One region of the Paeniglutamicibacter sulfureus genome, then DNA from elsewhere that is predicted to be linked to it. Evidence: riboswitches for the same ligand, from Rfam matches in the RefSeq annotation. Region 1 holds a riboswitch; the other holds the start of a gene.
The links. Region 1 has a riboswitch for glycine ahead of gcvP (aminomethyl-transferring glycine dehydrogenase). Riboswitches for the same ligand answer to the same signal wherever they lie in the genome.

Region 1 (3,407 bases):
ATCCCGGATTGGGCAGGCGGGGGTCTTAGCCCACGATCGTCAGCGCGGTTCCCCAGTTGAAGTCGGGCAGCGCCGGATTGACCTGCATGGCCATGACCAGCAGCTGGAAGCCCTCGAGCTCGCGGGCGTGGTGCAGGCCACCGACCTCCAACGGGCGCATGCCGGCGGCGATGACGAATGCCGCTACCTCGCTGCGGGCGGATTCCTCGCCGGCAACGAAGACATCAAGCGGCTTGCCGTCGGCGGAGCCGGAAGTCAGCGGACCGGCGAAGGTCGTGTTGAAGGCCTTCACGACGGTGGCGGAGGTCAAGGCGGAGATTTCCTCGGCGGCCGAGCTTCCTGCAGGGGTGGTCAGCGAGTCAAAGGTTGCGAAGTCCACCGGGTTGGTGATGTCGACCAGGATCTTGGAGTCCAGGGCCGAACCCTGGGCGGCGACGTATTCCTTGGCGGCGTCGAAGGGCAGGGCCAAAACGACGATGCGGCCAGCCGGGACTTCGGCGGTATTCCCGCTGGCGATTCCGGTACCGAGCTCGGCGGCAAAGGTGGCTGCGGTCTCGGTGGAGCGGGCCAGGACCTGCAGGCTCTTGCCGGCGGCGATCGAGCGTGTTGCAAGCGCGCGGCCCATGTTGCCGGTGCCGATGATGGTGATGTCGATGTTCATGTCGTTCTTCTTTCCAAAGAGTCGAGCGAGGAAGTTCTTCATGTGATCCTCAAATCCTGTTTGTTGAACCTTCAAGTGATACGGTAGACCCCTAATGGTTGAACTGTCAAGTATTTCAGGATGAATCCGTTGAAAATTGTTTGCGACGCCCGGGTGTGGACCGTGGATGCAGCGGGAAGTGCCCTGCTGAGGTGTGAAAATCTTGAGGATCATGCGCCCGGATGCGAAGGGTTGGAGGCATGGCTGAGAGCGGGGGCTGGAAGGCGTGATCGGAAACCGCGTCCGTCGGAGGGTCGGGATGGTGGGCAAGCACGAGAGTGCGGGGGTTTATGCTGCTGGCCACCCCGCTGTTCATCATTGCTGCCGGGCATTTGGCCGCGCGTGTTGCCATGGACACGAACGCCCGAGCGGCGCGGCTGTGGGCTGATTGCCATCGTGATTTCGTTGGCCGCCGGTGCGGGGCAGCGGTGGGCGTGGTTTCGACGCAGCGCCAGGCGTCCGGCATGGGTGTGGATTGTCGGACTTGGCGCGCGGGCTGTTCCCAATGGCCGGGATCCTTGCCCTGAGCCTGCGATACCCGCTGCTCTCGCATGCCCTTGTCGATGTGGGCAACTTGTCGGTTTCGTCTTCCTCAATCTCTAGGTGCCTCCAGGATCGTGAACTGCCGGGCCAGGGTTCGCCCGGGGTGCAATGTGTGCCCTCGCGCAGGAGTGGCCCGCGTAAAAGACGTGTTGCTTCATCCAGGCATGTCCGTGTTGTCTGGCTCACGCATCGCCGGTAGGATGGTGATCGTGCCTCGAAGGGGGCGCAGCCACTGACATGCGGCGGGAGAGTCCCGTTCAACGAAAGTTGGTCGGGCGCCGTAGGAGCAATTCCTCCCCGGGAAACTCTCAGGCCCCCGTACCGCCGCGAAGAGGCAACTCTGGAAAGTAGCAACACCGCCGTTCGGCGGTGCGGCTCACCGAAGGTGCAAGCGTGCCCCGCCCTCACGGACCGGCGCAACGCGGAAACTCTCAGGTCAAGCAACAGGGTCGGGGAGGAACTTTGCAGCTCGTTCGGTGTGTACGCACGCCGATGACCCAATGGAGTTCCCCATGACCGTGACCCCGTCCGCTGAGTTCGTCGCCCGCCATATTGGCCCGCAGGGCAGCGACATCGACACCATGCTGAGCCAGCTTGGTTATTCTTCCATCGACGAAATCGTCGACACCGCCGTTCCCGCCGACATCCGCCAGAGCGAACCCCTGGACCTGCCGGCCCCACGCACCGAAGCAGAGGTCCTTTCGGACCTGCGCGTGCTGGCAAACAAGAACGTCATGAAGACCCAGATGATCGGCCAGGGTTTCTCCGACACCTTCACGCCGCCGGTCATCCTGCGCAATGTGCTCGAAGACCCGGCCTGGTACACGGCCTACACCCCGTACCAGCCGGAAATCTCCCAGGGTCGCCTCGAGGCGCTCATCAACTTCCAGACCATGGTCATGGACCTGACCGCGATGCCTATCGCCAACGCCTCGATGCTTGACGAAGCCTCCGCCGTCGCCGAGTCCGTGCTGCTGATGCGCCGTGGCAACAAGGCAAAGGGCAACGCCAAGACCGTGCTCGATGCCAACCTCTTCCCGCAGACCATCGCCGTGGTTCAGGGCCGCGCCGAAGCCCTGGGCTTCGAGGTCGAGATCGCGGACCTGTCCAAGGGCCTGCCCGAGGGTGACATCTCCGGCATCGTGCTGCAGCAGCCGGGCAACAACGGCGCCGTGGTTGACCACACCGCCGTCATCGCCGCTGCCAAGGAGCGCGGCGCGATGGTCACCATCACCGCCGACATCCTGGCACTGACCATGATCACCGCGCCGGGCGAACAGGGTGCCGACATCGCCGTGGGCAACACCCAGCGCTTCGGCGTCCCGCTGTTCTTCGGTGGCCCGCACGCCGCATACCTGGCAGTGCGCACCGGCCTGGAACGCCAGCTGCCCGGCCGCCTGGTCGGCGTGTCCAAGGACGACGCCGGGTTCCCGGCCTACCGTCTGGCGCTGCAGACCCGCGAGCAGCACATCCGCCGCGAGAAGGCCACCTCCAACATCTGCACCGCCCAGGCGCTGCTGGCCATCACGGCCTCGATGTACGCGGTCTACCACGGCCCCGCTGGCCTTAAGCGCATCGCCCAGCGCGTCCACAACCACGCCCGCACCATCGCCACCGTGCTCTCCGGTGCCGGCCTGGAACTGGTTGCCGACTCCTTCTTCGACACCGTGCAGGTGAAGGTCGCCGACTCGGCCGCCATCATCGCCAAGGCCGAGGAAGCCGGCATCAACCTGCGCCGCGTGGATGCCACCACCGTGGGCATATCCACCGACGAAGCCACCACTTCGGCACACGTTGCGGCCATCGCCGGTGTCTTCGGCGTCACGGGTGAGGACTTCAAGGCAGAGGGCTACGAGCTGGCGGCATCGTTGCAGCGCACCAGCGACTACCTGAGCCACCCGATCTTCAACACCATCAAGTCCGAAACCCAGATGCTGCGCTACCTGCGCAAGCTCTCGGACCGCGACCTGGCCCTGGACCGCACCATGATCCCGCTGGGATCGTGCACAATGAAGCTGAACTCCACCGCCGAAATGGAATCCATTTCCTGGCCGGAATTCGCCTCCATCCACCCGTACGCCCCGGCACACCAGACCGAGGGCTGGCGCGAGCTGATCACCGACCTCGAAGGCCGCCTGACCACCATCACCGGCTACGCGGGCGT
Region 2 (3,407 bases), 1.5 Mb from region 1:
CGTTCAGCTGGCGCATGACGCGGGGGCGCAGGTCGTGGTGGACAACATCTTCGCCACGCCGCTGCTGCAGCGGACGACGGAGCTGGGCGCCGACGTCGTGGTGTATTCCGGCACCAAGCACATGGACGGGCAGGGCAGGGTCCTCGGCGGCGCGGTCTTGGGACGCAAGGACTTCATCGACGGTCCGGTCCGGAACTTGATGAGGCACACCGGTCCCGCACTGAGCCCGTTCAACGCCTGGACTCTGCTCAAGGGCCTGGAGACTATGAAACTGCGCGTCGATTACTCGGTGGCTTCGGCGTTGAAGATTGCCAGCTGGCTCGAGGACCAGTCGGGCGTTAGCCGTGTCATCTATCCGTTCCTTGAATCGCATCCGCAATACGACCTGGCTCGAAGCCAGATGAGCGGCGGCGGCACGGTCGTGACGTTCGAACTGGACCCGGGCCGCGGCCCGGCCAAGGAAGCGGCCTTCCGACTGCTCAACGGCTTGAAGCTGGTTGACATCTCCAACAATCTCGGCGATGCCAAGTCCCTGATTACCCATCCGGCGACCACCACCCACCGCGCCATGGGTCCTCAGGGGCGCGCCGTGATCGGGCTCGGCGATGGAATCGTGCGTCTGTCCGTCGGGCTGGAAACGACCGATGACCTCCTGGGGGACCTGGGCGCTGCCCTGGGCAGCTGAGCAGGCAAGGCCACGATGGCGTTTCGGATGCGGCAGGCAGGCAACACAAGGTTCCGGCCGCCGGCCGGAGGGGACGGAGATGGCGTTAACCGCAGCTGACCCTCTTGCGTCCGACCACGTGAAACTGGACTTCTCGATGGCAGTCGTCGTGTGAAACCCGCGCGAAACACGTACTGGATGACCGTTACAGGGTGGAAACAGCGACGAAAACCGCTGGGCAATCCGGGTTGCTAGCGTGGCACCCATGACGCAGACCAAGCCCCCCGCAGCACCCGAACCCGCCGTTGCACAGGACGCGGCCATCAAGGAGTCCCTCGAGGGCCGCACCCACTGCCTCGCCCGCGAATATGACGAGTCCCCGTTGGAGGATCCGCTCCACGTCAGAATGACATTTTTCGACCCTGCGCTGTAATGAAACGTTCTGCGGTTTGCTCCACAGGAAAACTTTCGCGTAGATTGTGACAGTAGTCACAAGAAATTCGCCGTCGACACGTGGCGGGAGAGTCCCGCCCAAACCATGGGCGGGCGCCGTAGGAGCAATTCCTCCCCAGGAAACTCTCAGGCCCCCGTACCGCCACGAAGAGGCGAATCTGGAAAGCAGCACGACGAAGTTTCGTGCTCACCGAAGGAGCAAGTCCCTCACCCATTGCGGGCAGGGATGGAAACTCTCAGGTCAGTAAACAGATTGGGGAGGAACCAAGAACAGCACGGCACCGTCCGTGCACGATTCGGGAGTTCCCCCATGACGCTCACCACCCACGCCACTGCCCGGTTGCCCCTTGACGCGCCTTCCGGCCAGCTTCTCGATCCTGTCTTGCGGGATCAGGAGTTTGCCGCCCGCGACGATGTGCTCTCCTGCAAGCGCAACGGCCTGGGAATGAGCGCCGCGGAGAACGACGCGACACACGCGACCGAAGACTTGGCCCCACTCGGCGACGGGCACTAGGGAATCACCATGGCGCGTCACCGAAGCACCACCATCCACTTGGAAGGCAACAGCATGAGCAACAACAGTTCCGAGCCCCACCTCGAGCGCGGGCTCTCCAACCGCCACATCCAGCTAATCGCGATCGGCGGCGCCATCGGCACCGGCCTGTTCATGGGCTCCGGCAAGACCATTGCGGTCGCCGGCCCCTCCGTGATCTTTGTGTACATGATTATCGGCTTCATGCTCTTCTTCGTGATGCGTGCGATGGGCGAACTGCTGCTGAGCAACACCAATTACAAGAACTTCTCCGACTTCGCCGGGGACATCCTGGGCCCCTGGGCGGCATTCTTCACCGGCTGGACCTACTGGTTCTGCTGGGTGGTCACAGGCATCGCCGACGTCGTGGCGATTTCCCACTACGTGGCGTACTGGTGGAAGGACCTGCCGCTCTGGATTCCGGCCGTGGTCTGCATCCTGCTGCTGGTGGCCCTGAACCTGCCGAGCGTGAAGAACTTCGGCGAGACCGAGTTCTGGTTCGCCCTGGTCAAGATCGTCGCCATCGGCGCATTGATCGTTGTAGGCCTGGTCATGATCATCACCGGCTTCGAGAACAACGGCGCCACCGCCTCCTTCGCAAACCTCTGGAACGACGGCGGGATGTTCCCGACCGGCTTCATGGGCTTCGTCGCCGGCTTCCAGATCGCAGTGTTCGCGTTCGTCGGCATCGAGCTGGTGGGCACCACCGCCGCCGAGACCAAGGACCCGGAAAAGACCCTGCCCAAGGCCATCAATTCCATCCCGGTCCGCATCCTCTTCTTCTACGTTGGTGCGCTGGTTATTCTCATGGCCGTCCAGCCATGGAAGCTGTTCAGCGCCGAGGAATCCCCGTTTGTGGGCATGTTCGCGATGGCCGGCCTGGTGGGTGCCGCCGGCATCATCAACTTCGTGGTGCTGACCTCGGCCACCTCCAGCGCGAACTCCGGGATCTACTCGACCTCCCGCATGATCCACGGCCTGGCAGAGGAAGGCGACGCGCCCAAGGGCTTCGCCAAGCTCTCGAGGACCAAGGTCCCGCGCAATGCACTGCTGTTCTCCTGCATGTTCCTGCTCGCCGGCGTGGCCCTGCTCTACGCCGAGGGCGGCGTGGCCGAGGCCTTCACCCTGGTCACCACCATTTCGGCACTGTGCTTCATGTTCGTCTGGTCGATCATCCTGATCAGCTACCTGGTCTACCGCAAGCGCCGCCCGCAGCTGCACGCGGCCAGCAAGTTCAAGATGCCCGGCGGAACCTTCATGCCCTACGTGGTCCTGACCTTCTTCGGTTTCATCCTCTGGGCGCTGACCACCCAGGCCGACACCATGGCCGCACTGCTCTTCACCCCGATCTGGTTCGTGGCACTGGGCATCGGCTACGCAATCCTGCGAAGCAAGCCGAAGCACGCCGAGCTGCGTGCCATGCACGGAGCCAAGGTCGCCCAGGAGCGCATGCTCGCCGCGTCGTTCAACGCCGGCGTCGTCGTCGACGAGGCGGAGCTGAAGGAACCGGCCGCGAAGTAACTCCGCGCAGCAATAAATAGGGTGCCAGCTGGCGCCCCGGAATCCGGTACGACGTCGGGGCCTCTTCCCTTGGGGAGGCGGCCCCGACGTCATGTCGGCGTGTGCCGCCCGCGGCCGGTGCGAAGCGCAGTCTCCGGGTTCCAGGTCCGTTTGGTCTCGAGATACCAGAAGTAGACAAAGAGCGCGATCTCGTACCATTCGACCAGGAAGAGGGCCTGCTTGACCCCGATGGCCGTC

Region 2: linked by a shared signal. The riboswitch ahead of ABD687_RS15650 (hypothetical protein) and the one ahead of gcvP (aminomethyl-transferring glycine dehydrogenase) in region 1 are both predicted to bind glycine.

What each region holds. Positions count from the first base shown of each region.
Region 1 covers NZ_BAAAWO010000001.1:1,945,038-1,948,444, reverse strand. The annotation lists gene ABD687_RS08890 (NADPH-dependent F420 reductase) at 26-703, opposite strand; glycine riboswitch at 1,477-1,577, shown strand; gene gcvP (aminomethyl-transferring glycine dehydrogenase) at 1,756-3,407, shown strand, end outside.
Region 2 covers NZ_BAAAWO010000001.1:3,431,481-3,434,887, forward strand. The annotation lists gene ABD687_RS15640 (O-succinylhomoserine sulfhydrylase) at 1-685, shown strand, start outside; gene ABD687_RS15645 (hypothetical protein) at 930-1,097, shown strand; glycine riboswitch at 1,172-1,269, shown strand; gene ABD687_RS15650 (hypothetical protein) at 1,428-1,631, shown strand; gene cycA (D-serine/D-alanine/glycine transporter) at 1,686-3,170, shown strand; gene ABD687_RS15660 (hypothetical protein) at 3,260-3,407, opposite strand, start outside.